4 regions of the Enterobacter sp. Li2LvB3 genome follow, and region 3 is predicted to be linked to each of the others. Evidence: predicted binding sites of a transcription regulator. Region 3 holds the regulator's gene; each other region holds the start of a gene.
The links. The regulator sigma-54, encoded in region 3, starts transcription at its own class of promoters, with help from an activator protein. The targets are predictions, from matches to a motif close to GTTGGCACANNTTTCGCTNT.

Region 1 (8,076 bases), on a different contig from region 3:
CGCATTCCCATCTCCTGGGAGAGATAGACGTGATCCGCTGCGGCATTTACCTCAGGATATTCATCTGGCCAGAATGTCGTGTGCAGACGGTTGGTATTTGACAGGACCACCACCCGGTGCCCTTGTTTGCGAAGTTTTTTCATGATGTCGGTGACTTCCGGGCGGATCGCCACAAATACAGCCTGCCAGCCGTGAGCAAATTGCTCGTAGCTTAATGACAGGTCCATTTCGTGACAAAAGCGCTCGGCAAACTCTTCATCACTGATTTCACCACGCTCATGCTGATGGAAGGTCTCACTCATCGCGAAGCTCTGTTTTAATGTCGCCAGCGGAACGCGGCTAAAGTCGCTCCATGCGCCCAGCACCCGATTAAAATCGATATCGACGATTACATTTCCTAAGTCAAAGATATAAAGCATGTTTATCTCCTTTTCGCCGTGGAAAAGTAACTGTAGCGGGAAAGATAAGCTTTGGCTATGCGCTGCGACATAACGCATAAAAAGAAAAACCCCGCCACAAAGGACGGGGTTTTGCAGACTAAAAGAAGCGTGAATTAGTCTTCTTTCGGACCGCGCATCGCACGTTTACGATCGTTCTCGGTCAGGTGACGTTTACGGATACGAATTGACTGTGGAGTCACTTCTACCAGTTCGTCATCATCGATGAATTCCAGAGCTTGCTCCAGGGTCATCTTGACTGGTGGAACCAGGACCGTTGCTTCGTCAGTACCTGACGCACGCATGTTGGTCAGTTTCTTACCGGTCAGGCAGTTTACAGTCAGGTCGTTAGAACGACTGTGAATACCGATGATCTGGCCTTCGTAAACTTCAGCACCGTGACCCAGGAACAGCTTACCGCGGTCCTGCAGGCTGAACAGTGCGAACGCAACCGCTTTACCCTGACCGTTGGAGATCAGAACGCCGTTGTTACGCTGGCCAACTTCGCCTGGACGAACGTCGTCGTAGTGGCTGAAGGTGGAGTACAGCAGACCAGTACCAGAAGTCATGGTCATGAACTCAGAACGGAAGCCGATCAGGCCACGGCTTGGGATCACGTAGTCGAGACGTACGCGGCCTTTGCCATCTGGATTCATGTTTTTCAGGTCGCCTTTACGCTCACCCAGAGCCTGCATTACAGAACCCTGATGCTGCTCTTCAACGTCCAGCGTTACGTTTTCGAACGGCTCTTGTTTACGGCCGTCGATTTCGCGGAAGATTACTTTCGGACGGGAAACCGCCATTTCGAAACCTTCACGACGCATGTTTTCGATAAGAACAGACAGGTGCAGCTCACCACGACCAGAAACACGGAATGCGTCTGCATCCGGAGTTTCTTCAACACGCAGCGCAACGTTGTGCACCAGCTCTTTATTCAGGCGGTCAAGGATCTGACGAGAGGTAACGAACTTACCTTCTTTACCACAGAACGGAGAGGTGTTGACGTTGAAGAACATGGACACGGTTGGTTCATCAACGGACAGAGCTGGCAGCGCTTCGACGCTCTGCGGATCGCAGATGGTGTCGGAGATGTTCAGCTCACCCAGACCGGTGATTGCGATGATGTCGCCAGCTTCAGCAACGTCACTCTCGATACGCTCAAGACCCAGGTGAGTCAGCACTTTACCGACTTTACCGTTACGGGTTTTGCCTTCGCTATCGATGATAGTAACCTGCTGGTTAGGCTTAACTTTACCGCGCTTGATACGACCAATGCCGATTACGCCAACATAGTTGTTGTAGTCGAGCTGAGAGATCTGCATCTGCAGGGTGCCGTCGAGATCAACGCTTGGTGCAGGAACACGGTCAACAATCGCCTGGTACAGCGGGGTCATGTCTTCAGCCATGTCTTCGTGGTCCAGACCTGCGATACCGTTCAGCGCAGAAGCGTAAACGATAGGGAAGTCCAGCTGCTCGTCGGTCGCATCAAGGTTAACGAACAGGTCAAATACCTGGTCAACAACCCAGTCAGGACGCGCGCCAGGACGGTCAACCTTGTTGATAACAACGATTGGCTTCAGACCATGGGCAAATGCCTTTTTGGTCACGAAGCGCGTCTGCGGCATTGGGCCATCCATTGCGTCAACGACCAGCAGCACGGAGTCTACCATGGACATTACACGTTCAACTTCACCACCGAAGTCGGCGTGCCCTGGGGTATCAACGATGTTGATACGGTAGTCATTCCATTTAATCGCGGTGTTTTTCGCGAGGATGGTAATCCCACGCTCTTTCTCCAAATCGTTGGAGTCCATCACGCGTTCTTGAGTTTCGGCACGAGCATCAAACGTACCGGATTGCTGCAGCAGCTTATCAACCAGGGTAGTTTTACCATGGTCAACGTGCGCGATGATGGCGATGTTACGCAAATTTTCGATCACAACTTTGCCTCAGGCATTTAGAAATAGCGCGTTATTGTACACGGATTAATCGCACTACAAAACAGGATCACAAACATCCCCCGCAAACAAGTATTGCAGAGATGCTTTGTGATCGCTTTCACGGAGCGGTAAAGGGCGCTTTAACGTAAATTGCACCAATATGGTGCTCAATGTTCACCATGGAGCACTATACTGGTGCAACATAACCATCATGGTGCAGCCCTTTTGCACTATGGTGCGCATGATAACGCCTTTTTGGGGTGTTTTAAAAGTTGGCACAGATTTCGCTTTATAAAAAATATGGCAACACAGCCAGTACAAGACAAAAATTGAAGACCTCGTTACCACGACGACAATGACCAATCTGGAGAGTTAAGTATGTCCGCTGAACACGTTTTGACGATGCTGAACGAACATGAAGTGAAGTTTGTTGATCTGCGCTTCACCGATACCAAAGGTAAAGAACAGCACGTCACAATCCCTGCACATCAGGTGAACGCCGAATTCTTTGAAGAAGGCAAAATGTTTGACGGCTCCTCCATTGGTGGCTGGAAAGGCATTAACGAATCAGACATGGTTCTGATGCCGGACGCAACTACTGCGCTCATTGACCCGTTCTTCGAAGAACCTACTCTGATCATCCGTTGCGATATTCTCGAACCAGGCACACTGCAAGGTTACGACCGTGACCCACGCTCCATCGCTAAGCGCGCAGAAGAGTACCTGCGTTCTACCGGTATCGCAGACACCGTTCTGTTCGGGCCAGAGCCAGAATTCTTCCTGTTTGACGACATCCGTTTTGGTGCTTCAATTTCTGGTTCCCACGTTGCTATCGATGACATCGAAGGCGCATGGAACTCCTCCACCAAATATGAAGGTGGTAACAAAGGTCACCGTCCAGGCGTGAAAGGCGGTTACTTCCCGGTTCCTCCGGTCGATTCCTCACAGGACATCCGTTCTACTATGTGTCTGATCATGGAAGAGATGGGCCTGGTTGTTGAAGCTCACCACCACGAAGTGGCAACTGCTGGCCAGAACGAAATCGCAACCCGCTTCAACACCATGACCAAAAAAGCGGATGAGATTCAGATCTACAAATACGTTGTGCACAACGTTGCGCACCGTTTCGGTAAAACTGCGACCTTCATGCCAAAACCAATGTTTGGCGACAACGGTTCCGGTATGCACTGCCACATGTCTCTGTCCAAGAACGGCACCAACCTGTTCTCTGGCGACAAATATGCGGGTCTGTCCGAGCAAGCGCTGTTCTACATCGGTGGTGTTATCAAACACGCTAAAGCGATCAACGCCCTGGCGAACCCAACCACCAACTCCTACAAGCGTCTGGTCCCAGGCTATGAAGCACCAGTAATGCTGGCTTACTCTGCTCGTAACCGTTCTGCTTCTATCCGTATCCCGGTTGTTGCTTCTCCGAAAGCGCGTCGTATCGAAGTTCGCTTCCCGGACCCAGCAGCTAACCCATACCTGTGCTTCGCTGCTCTGCTGATGGCTGGTCTTGACGGTATCAAGAACAAGATCCACCCAGGTGAAGCAATGGACAAAAACCTGTATGACCTGCCGCCAGAAGAAGCGAAAGAGATCCCACAGGTTGCCGGTTCTCTGGAAGAAGCGCTGCAGGCGCTGGACGCTGACCGCGAGTTCCTGACTGCAGGTGGTGTGTTCACTGACGAAGCTATCGACGCATACATCGCTCTGCGTATCGAAGAGAATGACCGTGTGCGTATGACTCCGCACCCAGTTGAATTCGAACTGTACTACAGCGTTTAATTTTTAACGGGTTTCGCGCGACTTTTTACGCGCGACCCCGAAAGCTGTTTTTTTGTTGCCGTGGAAACTTTCAGCCCATCTTCGGATGGGCTTTTTTCTCCACCAACAACCTGATCTCACGCGCTTTTACGCCGAAAAAGCTATACTGCACTAAATTAGTGCAAACAACTCCAGGAGACTGCTGAATGGCAACTGGCACGCTGCCCGATGCTGGGCAGATCCTCAATTCCTTAATTAACAGTATCTTGTTGGTCGACGACGAGCTGGCAGTGCATTACGCCAACCCGGCGGCGCAGCAACTGCTTGCCCAGAGCGCACGCAAACTGTTTGGTACACCGCTCCCGGAATTGCTGAGCTATTTTTCACTGAATATTGGCCTGATGCAGGAAAGTTTACAGGCCGGTCAGGGGTTCACCGATAACGAAGTGACGCTGGTGATAGACGGACGTTCCCATATTCTTTCGCTGACGGCGCAACGCCTTCCTGAGGGGCTTATTCTGCTCGAGATGGCACCGATGGATAATCAGCGTCGCCTTAGTCAGGAACAGCTCCAGCATGCCCAGCAGATCGCTGCCCGGGATTTGGTGCGTGGGCTGGCCCATGAAATCAAAAACCCACTGGGTGGTTTGCGCGGTGCGGCACAGCTGCTGACCAAAGCACTCCCCGACCCTGCGCTTGCCGAATACACCAACGTCATCATTGAGCAGGCAGACCGTCTGCGTAATCTGGTCGACAGACTGCTTGGGCCGCAGCAACCGGGAATGCACGTATCAGAAAGCATTCATAAAGTGGCTGAGCGGGTGGTGAAACTCGTGTCGATGGAGTTACCGGAAAACGTCACGCTGGTGCGCGATTACGATCCAAGCCTGCCAGAACTGGCGCACGATCCTGACCAGATTGAACAGGTTCTTCTGAATATCGTGCGTAATGCTCTTCAGGCGCTTGGGCCTGAAGGTGGTGAAATTATTCTGCGCACCCGTACCGCTTTCCAGTTAACGCTGCACGGTGTGCGTTACCGACTTGCGGCAAGAATAGACGTTGAGGATAACGGGCCAGGCATCCCATCGCATCTTCAGGACACATTGTTCTACCCGATGGTTAGTGGCCGCGAAGGCGGTACAGGACTGGGGTTATCCATTGCCCGTAATTTGATTGATCAACACTCTGGCAAAATTGAATTTACCAGTTGGCCGGGTCATACCGAGTTTTCGGTTTACCTGCCAATTAAAAAATAAAGGTGACGTGTATGCAACGAGGGATAGTCTGGGTAGTCGATGACGATAGCTCCATCCGTTGGGTGCTTGAACGCGCACTCACGGGAGCGGGATTAAGCTGCACGACGTTTGAGAGCGGCAGCGACGTGCTTGATGCACTCACCACCAAAACCCCGGATGTTTTGCTGTCAGATATTCGGATGCCGGGCATGGACGGGCTGGCGCTCTTAAAGCAGATCAAACAACGCCACCCAATGCTTCCGGTCATCATAATGACTGCCCACTCCGATCTGGATGCCGCCGTCAGTGCGTACCAGCAAGGGGCATTCGATTATCTGCCAAAACCCTTTGATATCGACGAAGCGGTAGCCCTGGTTGAGCGCGCCATCAGCCACTACCAGGAGCAGCAACAACCCCGCAATGCGCCAGTTTTTGGCCCGACGACGGACATCATCGGCGAAGCGCCTGCCATGCAGGACGTTTTTCGCATTATCGGTCGTTTGTCCCGTTCTTCCATTAGCGTATTGATTAACGGCGAATCGGGAACCGGTAAAGAACTGGTTGCCCATGCGCTACACCGGCATAGCCCGCGTGCGAAAGCACCGTTTATCGCTCTGAACATGGCGGCGATCCCGAAGGATTTGATTGAGTCAGAACTGTTCGGCCATGAAAAAGGGGCATTTACCGGCGCAAACACTATTCGCCAGGGTCGCTTTGAACAGGCTGACGGCGGGACCCTTTTCCTGGATGAAATCGGCGATATGCCGCTGGATGTTCAGACCCGCCTGCTTCGCGTGCTGGCTGATGGGCAGTTCTACCGTGTGGGGGGTTATGCTCCCGTAAAAGTAGACGTGCGTATTATTGCCGCAACGCACCAGAACCTTGAGCAGCGCGTTCAGGAGGGCAAATTCCGTGAAGACTTGTTCCATCGTCTTAACGTGATCCGCGTTCACCTGCCACCGCTGCGCGAGCGTCGCGAGGATATCCCTCGTCTGGCGCGCCACTTCCTCCAGGTTGCCGCGCGTGAGCTGGGTGTGGAGGCCAAATTGCTCCACCCGGAAACCGATGCCGCCCTCACCCGCCTGGCCTGGCCTGGCAACGTGCGTCAGCTTGAAAATACCTGTCGCTGGTTGACGGTCATGGCCGCCGGTCAGGAAGTGCTGATTCAGGATTTACCAGGAGAGCTGTTCGAAGCCACCGCTCCAGAAAGCAGCACCGGACATGCGCTGCCAGACAGCTGGGCGACACTTCTGGCGCAATGGGCGGATCGCGCGCTACGATCCGGTCATCAAAACCTGCTTTCAGAGGCTCAGCCAGAAATGGAACGCACGTTGTTAACCACTGCGCTTCGTCATACTCAGGGCCATAAACAGGAAGCGGCTCGTTTACTGGGATGGGGACGCAATACCCTGACACGTAAGCTGAAAGAGCTGGGAATGGAGTGATTTTTACCGCTGTGTAAAGATTACTAATTGAGCGCAAATTGCCGTTATTTTGCGCTTTACTGTTCCGATGAGTTTTGTATGATCGTGCCCGGAAATTGGGGGGACCATCATGCTGGAATCATTAGTGAATTTGCTCTCGAGCGGAGCAGCCGAAAGCCACACGCCACAAACCGCCGTTGCTGCTGTATTGTGTGCGGCGCTGGTTGGGCTGTTTAGCTAGCGGGCTTGAATGTAAATGCCGGGTGGCGGTGGCGGCTTCGCCTTACCCGGCCTACATTTTGACGCAATTCTGCGCGTATTAAATCACCCGCGAGAACTGTTGCAGACGCGCTTTCTGACGCAAATACGCGTCGAAGCACATGCAGATATTACGAATCAACAAACGCCCTTTCGGCGTAACCTCAATCGCACTCTCCGAAATATCCACCAGCCCATCCTTCGCCAGCGGAGCAAGCAGCTTCAGGTCTTCCGCAAAGTACTCGTTAAATACCAGATCCCACTGCACTTCTGTCGCACTGAAATCGAGACGGAAATTACAGATAAGCGCCTTAATCACATCACGGCGAATACAATCATCCCGCGTTAACGCGATACCGCGCCACAGCGCATTACCTGTGTCATCGACCTGCTGGTAGTACTGCTTTAACTCTTTCTGGTTCTGCGCGTAGCAGTCGCCAATCATGCTGATGGCCGAAACGCCCATCCCCAGTAAATCGGTGTCGCCCTGGGTGGTGTAGCCCTGGAAGTTGCGGTGCAGCACACCTTCACGCTGGGCAATCGCCAGCTCATCGTCCGGGCGGGCAAAGTGATCCATACCAATAAACTGATAACCGGTATCGGTCAGCGAAGTGATGGTTTCCTGCAAAATATCCAGCTTCTGCTGGGCAGAAGGTAGATCCGCATCCTTGATTTTGCGCTGCGCGGCGAACAACGTTGGCAGGTGCGCATAGTTAAAGACACTCAGGCGATCGGGATTGAGCTCAGCCACACGCTTCAGCGTAAAGGCGAAGCTCTCTGGCGTCTGTTTTGGCAGGCCGTAAATCAGGTCAATGTTGGTCGACGTAAAGCCGATATCACGCGCATGGTTCAGCAAGGCAAAAATAAAGTCTTCATCCTGCTCACGGTTCACCAGACGCTGCACTTCTTTGTTGAAATCCTGCACGCCCATACTCAGGCGGTTAAAACCTTCAGCGCGTAAGTGATCCAGTACATCCAGCTCAATTTCACGTGGATCGACCTCGATCGAAATTTC
Region 2 (8,076 bases), on a different contig from region 3:
TCTGCGTTATACTCTGCTTATCTTTCGCCACGGCGTTTTATTGAGGACAACTATGAGTCAAGCACTGAACAATCTGCTGACATTACTGAACCTGGAAAAAATTGAGGAAGGACTCTTTCGTGGACAGAGCGAAGATTTGGGCTTACGCCAGGTCTTCGGCGGGCAAGTCGTTGGACAGGCGTTATATGCCGCTAAAGAGACCGTCCCGGCAGACCGTCTGGTGCACTCTTTTCACAGCTATTTCTTACGCCCTGGCGACAGCGCCAAACCGATTGTTTATGACGTTGAAGTGTTGCGTGACGGCAACAGTTTTAGTGCCCGTCGCGTGGCTGCCATTCAGAATGGCAAACCTATCTTTTACATGACGGCCTCTTTCCAGGCGCCTGAACCGGGTTATGAGCATCAAAAAGTGATGCCGCCATCCCCATCGCCGGAAGAGCTTAAATCTGAAACCGATATCGCGCGTGCGCTGGCGCACCTGCTACCACCGCAGGTGAAAGAGAAATTCCTGTGCGATAAGCCACTGGAGATTCGCCCCGTCGAGTTCCATAACCCGATGAAAGGCCACGTAGCTGCACCAAAACGTCAGGTGTGGATCCGCGCCAACGGCACCGTGCCGGAGGATTTCCGCGTCCATCAGTATCTGCTGGGATACGCTTCCGACTTCAACTTCCTGCCGGTTGCCCTGCAACCACACGGCGTTGGGTTCCTGGAAAAAGGGATGCAGGTTGCGACAATTGACCACTCCATGTGGTTCCACCGCCCGTTCGATATGAATGACTGGTTGCTCTATAGCGTGGAAAGTACGTCGGCGTCCAGCGCTCGCGGGTTTGTACGCGGCGAGTTTTATACTCAGGATGGTGTTCTGGTGGCATCAACGGTGCAGGAAGGGGTAATGCGTAATCGCGGGTAATTTTGTGCGGCCTGATGCCCTCTCCCGGTGGGAGAGGGCATCAACATTAAAAACGGCAACCTGAGGTTGCCGTTTTGCTGTTTATTAAGCGTTATACGCATTCTCGCCGTGGCTGTTGACGTCCAGACCTTCGCGTTCCTGCTCTTCTGGTACACGCAGACCGACGGTCATGTCAGCCAGTTTGTAGCCGATAAAGGCCACAACGGCAGACCAGACAACAGTGATGGCAATACTTTCCAGCTGTACCAGCACCTGGTGAACCATGGTGACGCCTTCTGCGTAACCCACTCCACCCAGAGATTTCGCCGCGAAAATACCGGTCATGATACAACCGATGATACCGCACACGCCGTGCACACCGAACACATCGCAAGGGTCATCAACACGCAGAACACGTTTCAGCGCAGTCACGCCCCACAGGCCAGCCAGACCAGCAACCAGACCAATAAGCAGCGCGCCACCTACACCCACATAACCACACGCAGGGGTGATACCAACCAGACCGGCGATCGCACCAGAACATGCACCCAGCAGAGAAGGTTTACCGCGAACGGCCCACTCACCAAATACCCAGGAGAGGATTGCACCCGCCGTGGCAATAACGGTATTCACGAAGGCCAGCGCAGCGATTTCGTTCGCAGCACTTGCTGAACCGGCGTTGAAACCGAACCAGCCAAAGTAGAGGATAGCCGTACCGGTAAACACCATCGGCAGGTTGTGTGGCTTGAAGGCTTCTTTGCCAAAGCCCACACGTTTGCCAATCAGGTATGCACCGACAAGACCTGCAACAGCGGCGTTAATGTGCACAACAGTACCGCCCGCGAAGTCCAGTGCACCATGAGTCGCCAGCAGACCACCGCCCCATACCATATGCGCAATCGGCACGTAGGAGAGCGTCAGCCAGACAACCACGAAAATCAGTACCGCAGAGAAGCGAATACGCTCAGCCAGCGCACCAACAATCAGGCCTACGGTGATACAGGCGAACGAGCCCTGGAAAGCAACATGGATGTACTGATAGAAACTACCCATCAGCGCGGTCAGTTCGATATTTTTCAGCATCACCCAGTTGAGGTTGCCGAAGAAAGCGTTGCCTTCGCCGAAGGCCAGCGAGTAACCGTAGACCACCCACAGCACACACACCAGTGCGAACGTCACAGCAACCTGCGTCAGCATGGAGAGGACGTTTTTACCGCGGATCAGGCCGCCGTAGAACAGCGCAATGCCTGGGATAGTCATGAACAGCACCAGCGCGGTGCAGATCATCATAAAGGCATTATCGGCTTTGTCTGCCACCGCAGGGGCAGCCAGTGCCAGGCCTGGCAGCAGTGCCAGCGAACCCAGACCCGTTTTGATTGTTGCTATCTTCATTTTCTCGATCCCTATCACTGTGTGCCAGGAGTTACTTACAATGCCGCTTCGTCGGATTCGCCCGTACGGATACGAATCACGCGCTGCAACTCGGCAACGAAAATTTTGCCGTCGCCAATCTTGCCGGTGTAGGCCGCTTTGCTAATGACATCAATCACTTCATCAAGCTGATCGTCAGCAATTGCGACATCAATCTTCACTTTAGGCAGGAAGTTAACGCTGTATTCCGCCCCACGATAAAGCTCGGCATGACCTTTCTGACGACCAAAGCCTTTCACTTCGGTGACAGTCAGTCCCTGAATACCCATGGAAGACAATGCTTCACGAACGTCTTCAAGTTTGAATGGTTTGATTACAACTGTAACCAGCTTCATAAATCCCCTCCAGTCAGAATTCGGTAATGGCCGCTGCTAACACGCAGGAGATATTGCAAGGGATGTGCCAGAATTGAAAAAAGGGGGAAAAAGCGGTGCAATGAGCGCGGCAAGGCATTCGGTGATGAAGTGGCGAAAAAAAACGCACCATAACAGTGCATGATGCGTTTCAGTGTTGCACCAACAGTTGAGAGTGTTAGCGCGTTGCCTGATTTTGGTGCATCAGGCGCTGAGTGATTCCTCTTCGCGCGCACTGGCAGCCAGCTCTTCTCCCGCCAGTTGCAACTGGTACATCTGCCAGTAACGCCCTTTCGCCTCTAACAGCTGACGATGCGTACCGCGCTCGACGGCCTGGCCGCGATGCAGCACCAGAATAGTATCGGCATCAACAATCGTTGACAGGCGGTGAGCGATAACGACAAGCGTTGTATGATCGCGCACGGCCGCCAGCGCCTGCTGGATAGCCTGCTCAGTACCGGAGTCAATACTGGCAGTTGCCTCATCCAGAATAAGCACCTGCGGCGTTTCAATAAGCACCCGCGCCAGCGCCAGCAGCTGTTTTTGCCCAACCGAGAGATTATTTCCCTGCTCGCCCAGCCGGGTGTCGATACCCTCGGGCAGACCGCGTGCCAGCTCTGCCAGCTGCACGGTTTCCAGCACCGCCCACACCTGCTCATGCGTATAAGGCCTGCCCAGCGTGACGTTGGCATAGAAAGTATCCGCCAGCACCACCGGGTCTTGCTGCACCATTGCCACCCCTTTACGCAGGACATTGTGGCTCAGGGAAGACAGTGGACGCCCGTCCAGGCGGATCTCCCCTTTCGTGAGCGGGTAATACCCCATCAGCAAGCTGGCGAGCGTACTCTTACCGCTACCGGTGTGCCCCACCAGCGCCACAAAGCCACGCGACGGGACATCCAGGCTAACGTCCTGGAGGACAAGCCGGTCATCACGATAAGCAAACGAGACATTATCAAAGGTAATAGCACCGCTTTGCAGACTACGGTCATCATCACCGTAGGTCTGACGTGGCCTGTCCATTAGCTCAAAGACGCGCTCTCCCGCAACCACGGCCTGTTGCAGCATGGATTGCTGAGTGGTGAGCTCAATCAGCGGTTCATTCAGACGCCCAAGATAACTAATAAAGGCATACAATACGCCCACTTCAATGGTGCCGCCCGACGTCAGACCAAACAGCATCAGTAAGCCGCAAAGCACCAGCGTAGAGAAAAGACTCAGCAACGGACGCAACAGGAAGCCATCCAGGCGAAGCGTCTGCATTCTCGCCATGTAATGTGAACGACTGGCTTCCCCCATTCGCTCGCCAAAACGTGCCTGCTGGCGGAACTGCTGGATGACGCTCATACCGTTGATCACTTCGTTAAAGCCATCGTTGATATCGGCCAGATAAGCGCGCACGCGGCGAACAATCGGCGTGCTGTAACGTTGATAGATAACCATCACAATCAGGACTGCCGGGAAGATGGTGATCGCCACCAGCGCCATGCGCCAGTCAAGGCTAAACATCGCCACCAACATCGCACCAATCAACGCCGCACTGCGTAATACCGTTGCCACAACGGTGACATACAGATCCCGGATAACCTCCGTATCATTGGTCACACGCGAGATAACTTGCCCGACAGGCTGAGTATCAAATTCACTCAGCGGCTGGCGCAGCGCCGCATCCATCACATCCGTGCGCAGCTGCTGCACGACGCCAACGGCTGCCCGGTTAAACAGCAACGACTGCGCATAGTGCAGCCCGGCGGCCGTCAGCTGTAACCCAACGTAGGCAATACCTAACCCCGCCACCAGCCCCAGCGGCAGATAGCGTTTCGCCACCATATTGTCGATGAAATAGCTAATCAGCAGCGGACCACTCACCTCAGCAATCGCCGCAATCCAGAGCAGAAGCACGGCAATCGACAGCGGTTTTCGCCACACAGAGCCATAGGAAAGCAGACGTTTTAAGGTCGGCCACATCGTTCCCAGCTTACGCATTGGCGGTCTCCTCATCCTGCTCTGGAGCATCATCGAGCGCCGCTTCAAGCTGCTGATAACGGTACATATCGCGATACCAGCCGGGTTGTTCTGTAAGCTGGTCATGTTGCCCACTCTGAGCAATGTGCCCGTGCTGCATCACCAGAATTTCACTGGCTTCGGTCAATGCCGACAAGCGGTGCGCACTGATAATCACCGTGCGCCCTTCGCCCCACTGTCGCAGGTTGTGCAGGATCTGATATTCAGTGCGGCCATCCACCGCAGAAAGTGCGTCATCCAGGATCAGGATTTCGGCGTTCAGCAGCAGCGCGCGGGCAATCGAAATACGCTGTTTTTGCCCACCAGAAAGCATCACACCACGTTCGCCCACCTCGGTGTCATAGCCCTGCGGCAGACGCAAAATATCGTCATGAACGCTGGCAAGACGCGCGACATGTTCAATCTCTTCCTGCGTCGCCGTTGGGTGGCCAAGAGCAATGTTATTCGCGACGGTGTCAGAGAATAAAAACGGCGTCTGGCTGACCACAGCCAGACGGCTGCGCCAGTCGTCCAGCAGAAGGCGTGTCAGCGGGATATTGTGAAAGCGAATATCGCCCTGAGTAACATCAAAGTGACGCTGGATAAGCGAAAGCAGAGTGCTTTTACCGGAACCCGTCGGGCCGCAAATACCCAGCATCTGGCCCGATTGCAGCGTGAAATTGACGTTTTCAAGCACCGGATGTTCCGTTTGCGGGTAAACAAACGAACCGATATCCGCTTTCATTACCCCACGTCCTTCCGGAACCGTTTCACTACCGTCGTTAACCACTGGCGCTTCGGCCAGCATGGCGCGAATACGGCTGTAGGCAGCACTGCCGCGCTCAACAATATTAAACATCCAGGCCAGCGCCAGCATTGGCCAAATCATCAGCCCCAGATACATCGCGAAACTGGTTAACTGGCCAAGCGTCATCATGTCGTGTACCACCATCCAGCTACCGCCGCCGATAGCCAGCAGGTTCGCCATACCGATAGCGATATAAATCGTCGGGTCAAAACGCGCATCAATCCGCGCCACCCGCATGTTTTTCGCCCCGGTATCCGCCGCATCGGCAGCAAACAGCGCAGATTGTCTGTCCTCCAGACCAAAGGCTTTGATCATGCGGATACTGGTCATGCTCTCCTGAGTGCGGTCGTTGAGTGACGAAAATGCCGCCTGCGCCAGTTTGAAACGCTCATGTAGTTTTTCGCCGTAGCGATTGATCGCCAGCGCCATAAGCGGCATTGGCAGCAGGGCCAGCAGCGTCAGTTGCCAGCTGATTTGGGTCGACATCACAATCAGCACCGCGCACCCCATCACCAGCGAGTCCACCAGCGTTAACACCCCTTCCCCGGCGGCAAACACCACGCGGTCAACGTCGTTGGTAGCACGGGCAATTAAATCACCAGTGCGGTGACGCAGGTAAAACTCGGGATGCTGGCGGCTCAGTTGGCGGTAAAAGTCTTCGCGCAGCTCAACGGCAAGCTGATAAGACGCCCCGAATAACAAGACACGCCAGACGTAGCGCAGCAGGTAGACAATCACCGCAGTCAGCACCAGCGTGCCAATCCACATCAACACCCGTGCGGTGGTGTAATGCTGTTCGGTGACGCCATCCACCACATATCCCACCACCTTTGGCGGGATAAGTTGCAGAATGGCAATGATAATAAGCAGGCAGACTGCGCCGAGATAGCGTTGCCACTCCCGACGAAAGTACCAGCTTAGTTGGGCAAATAATCGCACGCGGTATTTTCCTGAAGGTATTTTTCCGGCCTGGCCGGGAAGTTATTCAATTTATTCAATGGGTAATGCTGTGGTGTGTTTTATTTGTTCCATCGCGAAGCTCGATGTGACGTCCGATAAGCCCGGTACACTGTTGACCAGTCGCTTGTAAAAATCATCATATCGCTTCATATCGGCCACCTGGACGCGCATCAGATAATCATATTCCCCTGCCATACGCCAGAATCCAAGAACCTCCGGCATTTCAGAGACCTGGGTGACAAAGCGGCAATACCATTCGCTACTGTGATGCTGCGTTTTTATCAGGACAAATGCGGTCAGTCCAAGCCCCAATTTTTCGGGATCTAAAAGTGCAACACGCCCGAGCAAAATGCCGTCATCTTCCAGCTTTTTGAGGCGCTTCCAGCACGGTGTGGTGGTCAGATTAACGGCATCTGCCAGCGCCTGCAAAGAGAGGGTGCAGTCGGTTTGCAACAATGAAAGAAGCTTGCGGTCAATTTTATCTAGCATACCCACCTCGCAGAGAAAATTTTTCTCCCTTCATTCTATTTTAAAGGTCAGATAGCAACAATTTTTTCTGTGCTTTTCGCTATGCTGGGCACAAAATGACAAACGGATACACACGATGAATAGCACCTGGGTTAAACATGCCATCAGCGAAATCAATGCCGACTATCAGCGCTCGGCAGATACCCATTTAATCCGCCTCTCTCTGCCAGGATTTGCGGGCATTCAGCTCTACCTGAAAGATGAAAGCACCCATCCTACCGGTAGCCTGAAACATCGCCTGGCCCGCTCGCTATTCTTATACGGTTTGTGTAACGGCTGGATTAAAGAAGGCACCACGATCATTGAATCGTCGTCCGGCTCCACCGCGGTATCCGAAGCCTATTTTGCCCGGCTGTTAGGCCTGCCGTTTATCGCCGTGATGCCCTACTGCACGGCCAAACGCAAAATCGAGCAGATTGAGTTTTACGGCGGGCGCTGCCACTTTGTCGAAAGCGCCTGCGAAATTTACGCCGCCTCTGAAATGCTGGCTCGCGAGTTAAATGGTCATTATATGGATCAGTTCACCTTTGCCGAGCGGGCGACGGACTGGCGCGGGAATAACAACATCGCGGACAGCATTTTCCGCCAGATGACGCACGAACCTCATCCCGTTCCCGCATACGTTGTGATGAGCGCAGGCACGGGCGGGACGTCAGCCACCATTGGCCGTTACATTCGTTGCCAGGGTTATGACACACAACTGATGGTGGTTGACCCGCAGAACTCCGTGTTCCTCGACTACTGGCAAACCCGCGATGTCGCCCTGCGTAGCCCGGTGGGGAGCAAAATTGAAGGCATTGGCCGCCCGCGCGTTGAGCCATCGTTTATTCCTGATGTTGTGGATGAAATGCTGCGCGTACCTGATGCAGCAAGCGTTGCGACAGCACACTGGCTGGAAGCTCAGCTTGGCCGCAAGGTGGGTGCTTCTACGGGCACAAACATGTGGGGCGCGTTGCAGTTAGCCGCGCGGATGCGCGAAGAGGGTCGCACCGGCTCTATCGTTACGCTGCTGTGCGACAGCGGCGAGCGTTATCTTGATACCTATTACAACGCAGAGTGGGTGCAGGCGAATATCGGTGATATCGAACCCTGGAAAGCGC
Region 3 (8,076 bases):
GTATTGCTCCTGCCATGCTGCCAAAAATTTTCGATTTCCCGCTTCGCCTGACCATCGGGACAGATATCGATACCGCAGAAATGATTGAAGATATGGGGGGCGAACATGTGCCTTGCCCTGTCGATGATATCGTGGTTGACGAGGACAATAAGATTGTCACAACACCTGCCTATATGCTGGCGCAAAACATCGCAGAGGCGGCAGCTGGTATCGAGAAGCTGGTAGACAGAGTGTTGGTTCTGACTGAATGATCCGAAAATTCACGGCTGGCGGGTGGGTCAAACGGATCCTGTTGCGTATTGTCATTGTCCTGGCGGTATTCTGGGGCGGCGGTATTGCTTTGTTTAGCATCATGCCTGTCCCCTTTTCTGCCGTGATGGTTGAGCGCCAGCTTGGCGCCTGGTTATCCGGTGATTTCGGCTACGTTGCGCACTCTGACTGGGTGAGCATGGATGAGATCTCTCCGTTTATGGGGCTTGCAGTGATTGCCGCTGAAGATCAGAAATTCCCGGATCACTGGGGGTTTGACGTAGCGGCTATCCAGAAAGCGCTGGCGCATAACGAGAGGCATGAAGATCGTGTGCGGGGTGCATCCACGCTTTCTCAGCAGACGGCAAAAAACCTGTTTTTATGGGATGGGCGCAGCTGGCTGCGAAAAGGTCTTGAGGCGGGTCTGACACTTGGTATGGAAACGGTCTGGAGCAAAAAGCGTATTCTGACCGTCTATCTGAATATCGCTGAATTTGGTGATGGGGTGTTTGGTGTCGAGGCCGCCGCGCAACGTTATTTCCATAAACCTGCCAGCCGTCTGACGATATCAGAAGCCGCGTTGTTAGCGGCCGTGTTGCCCAATCCCGTCCGCTTTAAGGCCAGTGCCCCGTCGGGGTATGTTCGTGGTCGTCAGGCGTGGATCATGCGGCAAATGCGCCAGTTAGGCGGGGAAGGATTTATGACGGGAAATAAGCTGTATTAGTGACCCTCTCCGTGAAGGAGAGGGCGGATGCATCAGTCTAGTCTTCATCAAACCCGGCATTAAACAGTGCTATCACTGCCGCCAGAGCTTCTTCTTCCTGTGGGCCTGTTGCCTCAACTTCAATTTGTCTGCCCTTGGCAGAATCCAGCATCAGTAGCGCGATAACGCTATTGGCTTCAGCCTCTGTACCTTCATCGTTACGCAGCAGAACCTCCGCATCAAAGCCCTGCATCAGTTCAAACAGTTTCATCGCCGGGCGGGCGTGCATACCCAGCTTATTAGTGATTTCAACAGTTTGTTTTACGGTCATGTTTTACGTTTTTCCAGCGTGCGATGACGGGACTGAACGTTCTTCCCGCGTGAACGGAAGTAGTCGGCCAGTTGTTCAGCAATGTAAACCGAACGATGTTTACCACCGGTACAGCCAATCGCCACCGTCAGATAGCTACGATTGTTTGTTTCCAGCATAGGTAACCATAGCTCAAGGTAGCTGCGCGTCTGGTAGATAAAATTGTGAACTTCTGTGTGCCTGTCGAGGAACGCGGCCACGGGTTTATCAAGGCCGGTCATTGGACGCAGTTTTGGATCCCAGTGGGGGTTAGGCAGGAAGCGCACGTCGAAAACATAATCCGCATCGATAGGAATGCCGTGCTTAAAGCCGAAGGATTCGAACACCATTGTCAGTTCGCGCTCGCGTTTACCCAGCAAACGGGTTCGGAGCATTTCAGCCAGCTCGTGAACGGACATTTCAGATGTATCGACAATGAGGTCTGCACGAGAGCGCAATGGCTCCAGCAGGTCGCTCTCTTCGTCGATGGCGCTTTCCAGAGAGAGATTCTTACTGGAGAGCGGATGCAAACGGCGGGTATCGCTGTAACGACGGATCAGCGTGTTACGGTCAGCATCAAGGAACAGCAACTGAGGCGAAAACGAGTCAGGCAGGTTGCTCATCGCCTGTTCAAAGACTTCCGGTGATTCTGGCATGTTACGGACGTCGATACTGACGGCAGCAGACGTTTGTCGGTCCGCGAGCGTCCGGGCCAGGTCGGGCAGCAGCACAACCGGCAGGTTATCGACACAGTAAAAACCCATATCTTCAAGCGCGCGGAGGGCGACGGATTTCCCCGACCCTGAACGACCGCTGACGATCATCAGCACCATGTTCCGTTTCTCCTCAGGACAACAGATGTAAAGGACATCTCCCGGTTATGCATCATCCTGATTGCCTTCTGCTTCAGTGATAATTTGATATAACTCTTCATCACTTTGGGCTGAGCGCAGTCTACGGCAAATAGTTTTATCAGCCAGACGTTTAGCGACCAGCGAAAGCGTATGCAGATGGGTTTTGGTCTGGTCAGCAGGAACCAGCAGCGCGAAGAGGAGATCGACTGGCTGATTATCGATGGCGTCGAAGGCGATAGGCGTTTCGAGCTGCACAAATACACCGACGGCACGCAGGGTGTCTTCTTCCAGCTTACCATGCGGGATAGCAATGCCGTTGCCAATGCCAGTACTGCCCATTTTTTCGCGGGTCAGAATAGCTTCGAACACCACCTGTGACGGCAGGCCCAGCTGTTTTGCGGCCAGTTCACTGATGATTTCCAGCGCACGTTTTTTGCTCTGGCAGTGAACGCCACTACGGGTACATTCCTGGTTAAGGACATTGCTCAGTTGAAGAGCGGAATCGTTGTTCATCATAATTTCACCTAAGCGCTAACTGTACAAATGGCCTGTTGTGTTTCACAACAGGCCTTCCTGCACCCGTTAACTGCCCGGACAATTAGTGTTGTTTCAGTTTATCTTTATGTTTATTGAGCTGTCGCGCGAGCTTGTCAATCAAGCCGTCGATAGCAGCATACATGTCTTGCCCTTCCGCACTGGCATGGAGTTCACCCCCGTTCACGTGCAGGGTTGCATCCGAGATATGAGTCACTTTCTCCACTTTCAACACAATATAGACCTGGTTGATCCTTTCGAAATACTGTTCAAGTTTCGCGAACTTAGTGTTCACAAAATCACGTAAAGCATCAGTAATTTCGACGTTGTGTCCTGTGATGTTGAGCTGCATAGTGTCTTCCTTATCGGTTGTGTCAGACCAGTTGTTTACGCTGGTTAGACGGCGGAATGGATAAAGACTCTCGATACTTTGCAACAGTACGGCGTGCCACCATGATACCCTGATCGGACAGCATGGTGGTTAACTTACTGTCACTCAGTGGCTTCGCGGGATTCTCCGCGGCGATCAACTTCTTCACCAGTGCACGAATTGCCGTCGACGAGGCTTCGCCGCCGCCTTCGGTATTCACATGGCTGGAGAAGAAATACTTAAGCTCAAAAATACCGCGTGGACTGTGCAGATATTTCTGCGTTGTCACGCGGGAAATAGTTGATTCATGCATTTCGACGGCCTGGGCAATATCTGCCAGCACCATCGGTTTCATATACTCTTCGCCCTGCTCAAAGAACGCCTGCTGCTGCTCGACAATACAGCGGCTTACACGGAGCAGCGTATCATTTCTGCTCTCCAGACTTTTGATCAGCCATCGCGCTTCCTGAAGATTGCTACGAATATATTGATTGTCGGAGTCGTTGCGTGCGCTGGTGCACATGGAGGCGTACTGCTGGTTGATTTGCAGGCGAGGAATGCTGTCTGAATTCAATTCTACAACCCAGCGGTCGTTATGTTTTCTGACCAGCACATCCGGGATAACGTATTCGGGTTCGCTGGTCTGGATGGATTGGCCGGGGCGAGGATCGAGCGACTGGATAAGATTGACGGCTTCTTTCAACACCTCTTCTTTCAGGCGGGTGACGCGCATCAGTGTACGGAAGTCATGGTTTGCCAGCAGATCCAGATGATCGCTGATGATTAACCTGGCTTCTTCAATCCAGGGGGTCTCTTTGGCAAACTGAGAAAGCTGGATCAGCAAGCAGTCGCGCAGATCTTTCGCGGCCACGCCAACCGGGTCGAAGCGCTGAATACGCTTCAGAACCGCTTCAATTTCCTCGAGTTCGATCTCATCATCGCCGATGCTTTCAAGAATATCGTCCAGAGAAACGGTCAAATATCCGGTGTCATCAACGGCATCGACAATGGATGTCGCAATCGCACGATCGGTGTCAGAGAAGGGCGTTAACTCCACCTGCCACATAAGGTAATCCTGAAGCGACTGGGTAGTTTCGCCCTGATAGACCGGTAGCTCATCATCCTGGTAGTCCGCACGCGTCCCGGACGGGGTTCCTGCGGTGTAAATTTCATCCCAACTGGCATCCAAAGGCAGCTCGTCCGGCATCTCTTTTTGTTCGAGAGCATCAACGGTATCGAGCGTTTCGGTGTCCTGCGTTTGCTGAGTATCTACCTCGTCATGAAGATCGGTTTGCTCCAGCAACGGGTTGCTGTCCAGTGCTTGCTGGAGTTCCTGCTGAAGTTCTAACGTGGACAGTTGCAACAGGCGAATCGCTTGTTGTAGCTGTGGCGTCATCGCCAGTTGTTGGCTGAGCCTTAATTGCAAACCTTGCTTCATGTTCAGAGCATTTTTCTCCGGTGCGGCGTTACGTTACCTCTACCCTATCAGAGTCTGAAGTCTTCCCCAAGGTACACGCGCTTAACATGCTCATCTTCGAGGATCTGCGTCGGCGTACCATGGGCAATCAGATGGCCCTGGCTCACAATATAAGCGCGTTCACAAACGGCCAGCGTTTCACGGACGTTGTGGTCAGTGATCAGTACGCCAAGCCCGCTGTCACGCAGATGTTCAATAATACGTTTGATATCGATGACGGAAATAGGGTCAACGCCCGCGAAGGGTTCATCCAGCAGGATGAATTTCGGGTTTGCAGCCAGTGCGCGCGCAATCTCGACACGACGACGTTCACCGCCTGACAGTGCCTGGCCTAAGCTATCGCGCAGGTGTTCAATATGAAACTCTTCCATCAGTTCGTTAGCGCGATCCTGACGCTGCTCGCTCGACAGATCGTCGCGGATCTGCAAGACGGCCATCAGGTTATCGAAGACGCTTAAACGGCGGAAAATGGACGCTTCCTGAGGAAGATAGCCGATACCACGGCGCGCACGGGCGTGCAGCGGCAGAAGGCTGATATCTTCATCATCAATGACAATGTTGCCTGCATCACGCGGCACAATGCCCACCACCATGTAGAAGGTAGTGGTTTTACCCGCACCGTTAGGACCTAAAAGGCCAACAATTTCGCCGGAGTTGACGGACAGACTGACATCTTCCACGACGCGGCGGCCCTTATAGGCCTTAGCGAGATTTTTTGCAGTTAATGTTGCCATAACGAATTAGTTACTCTTCTTCTGTGCCGGGGCCTGGCTTTTGCCTTTATCTTGCAGCTGTGAAGGAACAAGCACGGTGGTAACGCGTTTGCCTTTCTCGCTGGAAGCCTGCATTTTTTGCTCTTTCACCAGATAGGTGATCTGGTCGCCGGTGATATTGCTGTCCAGCTGTTCCAGATAGGCGTTACCGGTCAGAATGACAAGATCCTTCGCCAGTTCATAGTGCATATGTGTGGCGTGGCCCTTCACCGGTTTACCGTTGTCCTGCATCTGGTAGAAGGTTGCCGGGTTGCCATAACCATCAATAATTTCTTTGCCTTGCTCGCCGCCCGGACGGGTAACGACCACTTTGTCGGCATTAATTTTGATGGTGCCCTGAGTCATGACGACGTTGCCGGTAAAGGTGACGACATTACCCTGCATATCGAGAGACTGAGTGTCAGATTCAATATGAATCGGCTGTTCGGTATCACCAGTCACAGCAAGTGCGGGAAGACTGGCTGCCAGCAGCGCGCTGGCGATAACAAAATTAAGGCTGAGTTTGTTTGTTTTGAATTTCATAAGAGGATCTAACCTTTTCAATCAGCTCGGCGTTTTTGCTGCGTAAGTTCCCGCGCATTCTCAGACCGCTGGAATTAAATGTTGTGCCATACAGTGTAACCAGATCTTGCGAAGTCACATCCTGGGTCACCAGGTTAATCTGGGCATTATCTGTTGTAATTTTACGCAGTTGAGAGTCAGCGGTCAGGGCGTTGACCTCAACATGACCATACAGATAAAGCATACGGTCATTTGTTAATTTTGCTCTGTCAGACTTAATCGACCACGTTGGCACTTTATCGGCATCAAATGTGGTCATTACCGGTTGGGTAAACCACGAGATACCATCATCTGAAAAATACTCAACATGCGTTGCAATCAGGCGATAGTTCAGCGCACCTTCTGGACTGTAAACCACCGTGTCACTGTGATCGCTTTTGTATGTTGGATCGCTATTGTTGAACACTTCCGGTTGTGTATCGTCACGGTCAGCGAGGTTTACGCCAATCAGTACCAGTGCGACAAGCGTTAGCAGAATGATAACCCAACGTCTGGTTTTACTCATATTGATTGCCCTTTGGCCTCTTCAAGCTTGCCCTGCGCCAGCAGAAGCAGATCGCAGACTTCACGTACGGCACCGCGACCGCCGTTGATATGGGTGACATAGTCAGCACGCGGTATCAACAGCGGATGGGCATCGGCTACCGCGATGCTCAGCCCCACTTCGGCCATCACCGGCCAGTCGATCAGATCGTCGCCAACATAGGCAACATGCTCAGGCGCGATGGACAGTTTCGCAAGCAAATCGTTGAATGCCAACATCTTGTCGGATTGTCCCTGATACAGATGGGTAATGCCCAACGTTTCGCAGCGGTCTTCTACAAGTTTAGCTTTTCGCCCGGTGATGATAGCAACTTCGATCCCGGATGTGAGCGCGCAGCGAATGCCATAACCGTCGCGAACATTGAATGCTTTTAGCTCTTCGCCATTATTGCCCATATAAATCAGGCCATCGGAGAGTACGCCATCAACATCCAGGATCAGCAGACGGATGTTTTCCGCCTTCGCCATCATGTCTGTACTTACTGGACCATAACAGGTTGCAAGGGATGCACCCGCATTACTCATTGTCTTATCCTTCATTACACTACGCCTGCGCGTAGAAGATCATGCATATGTACCACACCCAGCAGTTGGTCGCCATCGGCAACCATCACCGAGGTTATGTGGCGGGACTGCATCAGGTTCAGCACATCCACCGCCAGGGTGCCAGGACGAACGCGGATCCCTCCTGGTGTCATGACATCGGCGATACCTAACGTGCGGACATCCACGCCCATATCGAACACGCGGCGTAAGTCACCGTCAGTGAAAATCCCCTGAATCTTCATGAGATCGTCGCAAACAACCGTCATGCCGAGATTTTTGCGGGTAATTTCCAGTAACGCATCACGCAGTGAAGCGGCTTTACTTACATGCGGGATCTCATCGCCCGTGTGCATAATGTCGTTTACCCGGAGCAGCAACTTGCGCCCCAGCGCGCCGCCTGGATGAGAGAGCGCGAAATCTTCTGGCGTAAAACCACGAGCTTCGAGTAATGCCACCGCAAGCGCATCTCCCATGACCAGTGCGGCAGTGGTGCTGGACGTCGGGGCAAGACCCAATGGGCACGCTTCTTTTGGCACTTTGACGCACAGGTGAATATCTGCAGCGCGGGCCATGCTGCTTTCCGGGCGGCTGGTCATGCAAATCAGCGGCACGTGCAGCCTTTTCAACACTGGAATAAGCGCCAGGATCTCGTTCGATTCACCGGAATTCGACAGTGCAATGACCACATCCTGCGGCGTGACCATGCCCAGGTCGCCGTGTGCTGCTTCCCCAGGGTGAACAAAGAATGAAGAAGTCCCGGTACTGGCAAAAGTTGCGGCCATTTTGCGCCCAATATGACCAGACTTGCCCATTCCCATGACCACGACTTTGCCGGCACAGTAGAACATCTTCTCACATGCCAGACTAAAATCCTGATTAATGTACTGATCTAACTGCGCCAGACCTTCACGTTCAATCTCCAGAACGTCTTTGCCTGCTTTCTGAAAGTCAAAATCCGGCTGCAATTCTATTTGCGACATAATGCGTTTCCGTTTACCCAGAGAGAAGAGGCGAAAGCCAGTACAGCATCGCCATCCATACGATAAATCCACCTGTCAGTAGCGCGCCTGCGCCTTTACCAATCTGACGTTTCCGCCGCCAGCAGAGCAGGGCAAAA
Region 4 (8,076 bases), on a different contig from region 3:
CGTGAATACTTTCGGTAATGACAGTTTTATGATGCCAGACCTACAAAACACTCAAAGAGGAACGGTTTGAATATAGACACGCGTGAAATTAGCCTTGAGCCTGCAGACAACGCTCGCCTGCTGAGCCTGTGCGGGCCGTTTGATGACAACATCAAACAACTGGAGCGACGTCTGGGTATCGAAATCAATCGTCGCGATAACCATTTCAAACTCACCGGACGCACTATTTGCGTCAATGCGGCTGCGGACATTCTGCGCAGTCTGTATGTCGATACCGCCCCGATGCGCGGCCAGACTCAGGATATCGAGCCAGAACAGATCCACCTCGCCATTAAAGAGGCACGTGTGCTTGAGCAGAGCGCTGAAAGCGTGCCTGACTATGGCAAGGCGATTAACATCAAGACCAAGCGTGGCGTGATTAAACCGCGTACGCCAAACCAGGCGCAGTACATCGCGAATATCCTCGACCATGACATCACCTTCGGCGTGGGTCCGGCCGGTACAGGGAAAACCTATCTGGCGGTCGCCGCGGCAGTGGATGCGCTGGAGCGTCAGGATATCCGTCGTATTCTGCTGACCCGTCCGGCAGTTGAAGCGGGCGAGAAACTGGGCTTTCTGCCAGGTGACCTGAGCCAGAAAGTCGACCCGTACCTGCGCCCGCTGTACGACGCACTGTTCGAAATGCTGGGCTTTGAGAAAGTTGAAAAACTGATCGAGCGTAACGTTATCGAAGTGGCTCCCCTCGCTTACATGCGTGGCCGTACCCTCAATGATGCCTTCATCATTCTGGATGAGAGCCAGAACACTACCATCGAACAGATGAAGATGTTCCTGACGCGTATCGGCTTTAATTCAAAAGCCGTTATCACCGGCGACGTGACCCAGATTGACCTGCCGCGCAGCACCAAATCCGGCCTGCGTCACGCCATCGAAGTGCTGGCCGAAGTGGACGAAATCAGTTTCAACTTCTTCCACAGCGAAGACGTGGTACGTCACCCGGTGGTGGCGCGCATCGTCAACGCCTATGAAGCGTGGGAAGAAGCAGAGCAGAAGCGAAAGGCCGAACTGGCCGCAGAACGTAAGCGCGAAGCGCAGGAGCAAGAACAAAAATGAGTCAGGTGATCCTCGATTTACAGCTGGCCTGTGAAGATAATTCTGGAATGCCGGAAGAGGCGCAATTTCAGAAATGGCTGGATGCGGTCATCCCCCAGTTTCAGGAAGAATCAGAAGTCACGATTCGTTTGGTGGATGAAGCGGAAAGCCATGAGCTTAATCTGACCTACCGCGGTAAAGATAAGCCTACCAACGTGCTCTCTTTCCCGTTTGAAGCCCCGCCGGGTATCGAGATGCCGCTACTGGGTGATTTGATCATCTGCCGTCAGGTGGTAGAGCAGGAAGCCAAAGAGCAGCAAAAACCGCTTGAGGCCCACTGGGCACATATGGTCGTACACGGCAGCCTGCATTTGCTGGGCTACGATCATATTGAAGATGACGAAGCGGAAGAGATGGAGTCCCTCGAGACAGAGATAATGCTTGCTCTGGGCTATGAGGATCCGTACATTGCCGAGAAAGAATAGTCAGTCAACAGACCGGCTAACATGCCGCCGCGTAAGGATATCGCGCGGCGGTAAACGTTGAACTTACAAGAGAACCCTTAACAAACGCCATGAGCGACGACAATTCACACAGTAGCGACACGACAACCAGTAAAAAGGGATTTTTCTCCCTCATTCTGAACCAGCTTTTCCACGGCGAACCGAAAAACCGTGATGAGTTGCTGGAGCTGATTCGTGATTCCGGGCAAAACGACCTTATCGACGAAGATACGCGCGAAATGCTCGAAGGGGTCATGGACATCGCCGACCAGCGCGTCCGCGACATCATGATCCCCCGCTCGCAGATGATCACCCTGAAACGCAACCAAACGCTCGACGAGTGCCTCGATGTCATTATCGAGTCTGCCCACTCGCGTTTCCCGGTTATCAGCGAAGATAAAGATCACATCGAAGGGATTTTGATGGCGAAAGATCTGCTGCCGTTTATGCGCAGCGATGCCGAAGCCTTCAGTATGGAAAAAGTGTTACGTCAGGCCGTGGTTGTGCCGGAAAGCAAGCGTGTGGATCGGATGCTGAAAGAATTCCGCTCTCTACGCTACCACATGGCGATTGTTATTGATGAATTCGGCGGCGTGTCAGGTCTGGTCACGATCGAAGATATTCTTGAGCTGATCGTGGGCGAAATCGAAGACGAGTACGACGAAGAAGAAGATATCGACTTCCGTCAGCTCAGCCGCCACACCTGGACCGTGCGCGCGCTGGCTTCGATTGAAGACTTCAACGATGCCTTCGGTACGCACTTCAGCGATGAAGAGGTCGATACCATTGGCGGTCTGGTGATGCAGGCCTTTGGGCACCTTCCGGCACGCGGAGAAACCGTTGACATCGACGGTTACCAATTCAAAGTCGCGATGGCCGACAGCCGACGTATTATTCAGGTTCATGTCAGAACGCCGGATGATTCACCGGTACCAAAACTGGAAGATTAATCTAAATGGCATTTGCCCCATTACTTGAACGCCAGCGTGTCCGTTTGCTGCTGGCGTTGTTACTCGGAGCCAGCGGTACGCTGGCTTTTTCTCCTTACGATATCTGGCCTGCCGCCATTATTTCCCTGATGGGGCTACAGGGGTTAACCCTGAACCGCCGTCCTGTGCAGGCCGCAGCCATTGGCTACTTCTGGGGTCTGGGGCTGTTTGGCTCTGGCATTAACTGGGTCTATGTCAGCATCGCGCAGTTTGGCGGGATGCCGGGCCCGGTTAACGTCTTCCTGGTTGTGCTGCTTGCCGCCTATCTCTCACTCTACACCGGTCTGTTCGCAGGTATCCTTTCTCGCCTGTGGCCAAAAACGACCTGGCTTCGCGTCGCTATCGCAGCACCGGTTGTCTGGCAGATCACAGAGTTCCTGCGCGGGTGGGTATTAACCGGCTTCCCGTGGTTGCAGTTCGGATACAGCCAGATTGATGGTCCGTTAAAAGGGCTGGCCCCGGTAATGGGCGTAGAGGCGATTAACTTCCTGTTGATGGTGGTCAGTGGCCTGCTGGTGCTTGCGCTTATCACGCGCAGCTGGAAACCGCTGGTTACGGCACTGGTCCTGTTCGCCCTGCCCTTCCCGCTGCGTTACATCCAGTGGTTTACCCTGGAGCCCGCACGGGCAACGCAGGTATCGATGGTGCAAGGCGATATCCCGCAGGCAATGAAGTGGGACGAAAAGCAGCTTATCAACACGCTGAAAATCTATGCCGGCGCGACCGAGCAGGTGATGGGAAAATCACAGCTGATTATCTGGCCGGAATCCGCCATTCCTGACCTGGAAATCAACCAGCAGCCGTTCCTGAACATGATGAATGACCTGCTTCGCGCACGCGGCAGCACGCTGATTACCGGGATTGTCGATGCGCGTCTGAATCCGCAGAACCGTTATGACACGTACAACACAATAATCACGCTCGGCAAAGACAGCGAATACAGCTATAACTCCACCGATCGGTATAACAAGAATCACCTGGTCCCCTTCGGCGAATTTGTTCCACTGGAATCGATTCTGCGTCCACTGGCACCGTTCTTTGATTTGCCGATGTCCTCTTTTAGCCGTGGTCCATACGTTCAACCTCAGCTGCACGCGCACGGTTTTGCGTTGACGGCAGCCATTTGCTACGAAATTATCCTCGGTGAGCAGGTGCGCGATAACTTCCGCCCGGACACCGACTATCTGCTGACCATCTCTAACGATGCGTGGTTTGGGAAATCGATTGGCCCGTGGCAACACTTCCAGATGGCGCGTATGCGCTCCCTGGAGCTGGCGCGTCCGCTGCTGCGTAGCACCAATAACGGCATTACCGCAGTGATTGGCCCGCAAGGTGAAATTCAGGCCATGATCCCGCAGTTCACCCGTGAAGTGCTGACCACGAAAGTTACGCCGACCACCGGACTGACGCCATACGCCCGTACCGGCAACTGGCCGCTGTGGATCCTGACCGCGCTGTTTGGTTTTGGTGCCGTGTTGATGAGCCTTCGTCAGCGTCGCAGATAATCCCCCCCTCCTCTGCCGGGTGGCGCTGACGCTTACCCGGCCTGTTTTCCCATGTTCAACAATTCCTCCAGACTCCCACTTTGGCACGTCTATTGCTTTGTATATTAACGCAAACGCAATTTGGCTTAACGTACAACCTGGTCGCACCAGCGTAGATCGCCGGTAGCACCGAAACGGTGCAACGGGAGATTTTTGCCTCTGAATGGTGCGGCGCGCTTCGCAAAAATAAACAATAACGCAGCAAAATCTTTACATTAAGCCAAACTAAATGTTAACAAGCTTGCATAACACTGCACTCGCATAGCGCGAGATATAACAACATCACAATGGGTATCAATGCGTCACTGGCGCTGATAAAAAAGGAGTTGGGTATGCAATTACGTAAACTGGCCACAGCAATGCTGGTTATGGGGATGTCCGCAAGCGTTGTACACGCTGAAGACGCTCCGGCTGCCGGGAGCACTCTCGACAAGATTGCCAAAAACGGCGTGATCGTGGTCGGCCACCGTGAATCTTCTGTCCCGTTCTCTTACTACGACAACACGCAAAAAGTCGTGGGCTATTCACAGGATTACTCCAACGCCATCGTTGAAGCCGTGAAGAAAAAGCTGAACAAGCCTGATCTACAGGTGAAGTTGATTCCTATCACCTCGCAGAACCGTATTCCTCTGCTGCAAAATGGCACCTTCGATTTTGAGTGCGGCTCAACCACTAACAACCTTGAGCGCCAGAAACAGGCTGCGTTCTCTGACACCATCTTCGTGGTAGGTACCCGCCTGCTGACCAAGAAAGGCGGCGAGATTAAAGATTTTGCTGACCTGAAAGGCAAAGCGGTTGTGGTGACATCCGGTACCACTTCTGAAGTTCTGCTGCACAAGCTGAATGACGAGAAGAAAATGGATATGCGTATCATCAGTGCGAAAGACCACGGCGACTCTTTCCGTACGCTGGAAAGCGGCCGTGCTGTGGCATTCATGATGGATGACGCACTGCTGGCAGGTGAGCGTGCTAAAGCGAAGAAACCAGACAACTGGGAAATCGTAGGCACCGCGCAATCCAAAGAAGCTTACGGCTGTATGCTGCGTAAAGACGACGCTGAGTTCAAAAAACTGATCGATGACACCATCGCTCAGACGCAGACTTCCGGCGAAGCGGAAAAATGGTTCGACAAGTGGTTCAAGAATCCAATTCCACCAAAAAATCTTAACATGAACTTTGAACTGTCTGACGACATGAAAGCGCTGTTCAAATCACCAAACGACAAGGCTCTTAACTAATTAGAACAACAGGGGCAGGACCTCCTGCCCTCTCGATTGTCGGGAAGCACGGACAGACTATACGTTGAGTGGTCGTTCCCCACTCAGCGCGAAAATTAGCTTCTCACCAATCTTCGAGGGTAGCGCTGCTACCCTTTTTTTTCTGGAGTTTATTATGTCAATCGACTGGAACTGGGGCATTTTTCTGCAACAAGCCCCGTTCGGCAACACCACCTATCTTGGCTGGTTATGGAGCGGCTTTCAGGTCACTGTGGCTTTATCCATAACGGCATGGATAATCGCGTTTCTTGTCGGCTCGTTGTTCGGTATTTTGCGTACCGTCCCTAACCGCTTTCTTTCAACTCTCGGCACCCTGTATGTGGAACTGTTCCGTAACGTTCCTCTGATAGTGCAATTCTTTACCTGGTATCTGGTTGTTCCTGAACTGCTACCTGAAAATATTGGCATGTGGTTTAAGTCAGAACTGGATCCGAACATTCAGTTCTTTGTCTCCTCCATGCTGTGTCTGGGGCTGTTTACCGCTGCCCGCGTGTGCGAGCAGGTACGTGCTGCCATTCAGTCCCTGCCGCGCGGACAAAAGAATGCCGGTCTGGCGATGGGCCTGACGCTGCCACAAACATATCGTTATGTGCTGCTGCCTAACGCTTACCGCGTGATCGTTCCTCCGATGACCTCAGAGATGATGAACCTGGTGAAAAACTCGGCCATCGCCTCCACTATCGGTCTGGTGGATATGGCGGCGCAGGCGGGCAAACTGCTGGATTACTCCGCCCATGCGTGGGAATCCTTCACCGCGATAACGCTCGCCTATGTTCTGATTAACACTGTCATCATGCTGGTGATGAACCTGGTTGAACGCAAAATTCGCCTGCCGGGCAATCTGGGGGGCAAATAATGTACGAATTTGACTGGAGTTCCATTGTTCCATCCATGCCGTATCTGCTTGATGGCCTGGTGATTACGTTAAAGATCACAGTGATTGCCATCATCATCGGTATCGTCTGGGGCACCCTGCTTGCGGTGATGCGCCTGTCGAGCTTTAAACCGTTCGCCTGGTTTGCCACCGCCTACGTTAACGTCTTCCGCTCAATTCCACTGGTGATGGTGCTGTTGTGGTTTTATCTGATTGTTCCAGGCTTCTTGCAGAACGTACTGGGGCTGTCACCGAAAACCGACATCCGCCTGATCTCAGCGATGGTGGCATTCTCTATGTTTGAGGCCGCTTATTACTCAGAGATTATCCGTGCGGGTATTCAGAGTATTTCGCGTGGGCAATCCAGTGCCGCACTGGCGCTGGGGATGACTCACTGGCAGTCGATGCAGCTCATCATTCTGCCGCAGGCGTTTCGCGCCATGGTTCCACTCCTGCTGACTCAGGGCATCGTGCTGTTCCAGGATACCTCTCTGGTATACGTACTAAGCCTGGCAGACTTCTTCCGTACCGCTTCCACCATCGGTGAGCGTGATGGTACGCAGGTCGAGATGGTCCTCTTCGCAGGTGGGGTCTATTTTGTGATTAGTTTAAGCGCGTCGCTGTTGGTCAGCTGGCTGAAGAAAAGGACTGTATAATGATTTCCCTGAAAAATGTTTCTAAATGGTATGGGCACTTTCAGGTGCTGACCGACTGCTCCACCGAAGTGAAAAAAGGCGATGTGGTGGTGGTGTGCGGGCCGTCCGGTTCCGGCAAATCCACGCTGATTAAAACCGTCAATGGCCTGGAGCCGGTGCAGCAAGGCGAGATCCTCGTTAACGGCACCAAAGTGAATGACAAGAAAACCAACCTTGCCCAGCTGCGCTCCCACGTCGGGATGGTATTCCAGCATTTTGAGTTGTTCCCGCATCTCTCCATTATCGAAAACCTGACCCTGGCGCAGGTAAAAGTGCTTAAGCGCGATAAAAAACTCGCACGCGAAAAAGGGCTGAAGTTGCTGGAACGTGTGGGGCTTTCCGCTCACGCCGATAAATTCCCGGCGCAGCTCTCCGGCGGCCAGCAGCAGCGTGTAGCGATCGCCCGTGCGCTGTGTATGGATCCGGTAGCCATGCTCTTTGACGAACCCACCTCTGCACTCGATCCTGAAATGATCAACGAAGTGCTGGATGTCATGGTTGAACTGGCGCACGAAGGGATGACCATGATGGTGGTAACGCACGAAATGGGCTTCGCCCGTAAAGTGGCCAACCGCGTGATCTTTATGGATGAAGGCAAGATCGTTGAAGACTCGCCAAAAGAAGAGTTCTTCGCGAACCCGAAATCTGAGCGCGCAAAAGACTTTCTCGCCAAAATTCTGCATTAATCTTCTCAGTGCGCAATCTGCGGATTGCGCACTGCTTCACGCTTTACATCTCTTCTTCTCGTCGGCCTCACATTGCAGCGTTACCCTTGTCACAAAATAACGCTAAAAATGGAGAACTCTATGGCACTGCCAATCATTCTCGATTGCGATCCAGGTCATGATGACGCGATCGCCCTCGTCCTTGCTCTTGCCTCCCCTGAACTGGACTTAAAAGCTGTCACCTCGTCGGCCGGAAACCAGACCCCGGATAAAACCCTGCGTAACGTGCTGCGGATGCTTACGCTGTTAAAACGCACGGATATTCCAGTGGCAGGCGGTGCAGTTAAGCCGCTGATGCGCGAGTTGATCATTGCCGACAATGTGCACGGTGAATCAGGGCTTGACGGCCCGGCACTGCCAGAACCAGGATTTGCACC

Region 1: glnA (glutamate--ammonia ligase) is a predicted target of sigma-54. The motif match lies at 2,649-2,668, and genes of this name have one in related genera.
Region 2: glnK (P-II family nitrogen regulator) is a predicted target of sigma-54. The motif match lies at 2,711-2,730, and genes of this name have one in related genera.
Region 4: ACS603_RS16990 (amino acid ABC transporter substrate-binding protein) is a predicted target of sigma-54. The motif match lies at 4,169-4,188, and genes of this name have one in related genera.

What each region holds. Positions count from the first base shown of each region.
Region 1 covers NZ_JBSICG010000033.1:31,390-39,465, forward strand. Annotated here, with positions in the region: gene yihX (glucose-1-phosphatase) at 1-419, opposite strand, end outside; gene typA (ribosome-dependent GTPase TypA) at 554-2,377, opposite strand; gene glnA (glutamate--ammonia ligase) at 2,756-4,165, shown strand; gene glnL (nitrogen regulation protein NR(II)) at 4,351-5,400, shown strand; gene glnG (nitrogen regulation protein NR(I)) at 5,412-6,824, shown strand; gene ACS603_RS21490 (YshB family small membrane protein) at 6,934-7,044, shown strand; gene hemN (oxygen-independent coproporphyrinogen III oxidase) at 7,123-8,076, opposite strand, start outside.
Region 2 covers NZ_JBSICG010000013.1:85,022-93,097, reverse strand. Annotated here, with positions in the region: gene tesB (acyl-CoA thioesterase II) at 53-913, shown strand; gene amtB (ammonium transporter AmtB) at 998-2,284, opposite strand; gene glnK (P-II family nitrogen regulator) at 2,320-2,658, opposite strand; gene ACS603_RS12560 (SmdB family multidrug efflux ABC transporter permease/ATP-binding protein) at 2,881-4,662, opposite strand; gene ACS603_RS12555 (SmdA family multidrug ABC transporter permease/ATP-binding protein) at 4,655-6,427, opposite strand; gene ACS603_RS12550 (Lrp/AsnC family transcriptional regulator) at 6,479-6,937, opposite strand; gene ACS603_RS12545 (PLP-dependent cysteine synthase family protein) at 7,053-8,076, shown strand, end outside.
Region 3 covers NZ_JBSICG010000010.1:12,213-20,288, forward strand. Annotated here, with positions in the region: gene elbB (isoprenoid biosynthesis glyoxalase ElbB) at 1-251, shown strand, start outside; gene mtgA (monofunctional biosynthetic peptidoglycan transglycosylase) at 248-973, shown strand; gene npr (PTS phosphocarrier protein NPr) at 1,011-1,283, opposite strand; gene rapZ (RNase adapter RapZ) at 1,280-2,134, opposite strand; gene ptsN (PTS IIA-like nitrogen regulatory protein PtsN) at 2,180-2,671, opposite strand; gene hpf (ribosome hibernation promoting factor) at 2,754-3,041, opposite strand; gene rpoN (RNA polymerase factor sigma-54) at 3,064-4,497, opposite strand; gene lptB (LPS export ABC transporter ATP-binding protein) at 4,545-5,270, opposite strand; gene lptA (lipopolysaccharide ABC transporter substrate-binding protein LptA) at 5,277-5,831, opposite strand; gene lptC (LPS export ABC transporter periplasmic protein LptC) at 5,800-6,375, opposite strand; gene kdsC (3-deoxy-manno-octulosonate-8-phosphatase KdsC) at 6,372-6,938, opposite strand; gene kdsD (arabinose-5-phosphate isomerase KdsD) at 6,953-7,939, opposite strand; gene ACS603_RS09985 (calcium/sodium antiporter) at 7,953-8,076, opposite strand, start outside.
Region 4 covers NZ_JBSICG010000021.1:16,225-24,300, forward strand. Annotated here, with positions in the region: gene ACS603_RS16970 (PhoH family protein) at 67-1,113, shown strand; gene ybeY (rRNA maturation RNase YbeY) at 1,110-1,577, shown strand; gene corC (CNNM family magnesium/cobalt transport protein CorC) at 1,667-2,545, shown strand; gene lnt (apolipoprotein N-acyltransferase) at 2,551-4,089, shown strand; gene ACS603_RS16990 (amino acid ABC transporter substrate-binding protein) at 4,461-5,366, shown strand; gene ACS603_RS16995 (amino acid ABC transporter permease) at 5,521-6,261, shown strand; gene gltK (glutamate/aspartate ABC transporter permease GltK) at 6,261-6,935, shown strand; gene ACS603_RS17005 (amino acid ABC transporter ATP-binding protein) at 6,935-7,660, shown strand; gene rihA (pyrimidine-specific ribonucleoside hydrolase RihA) at 7,781-8,076, shown strand, end outside.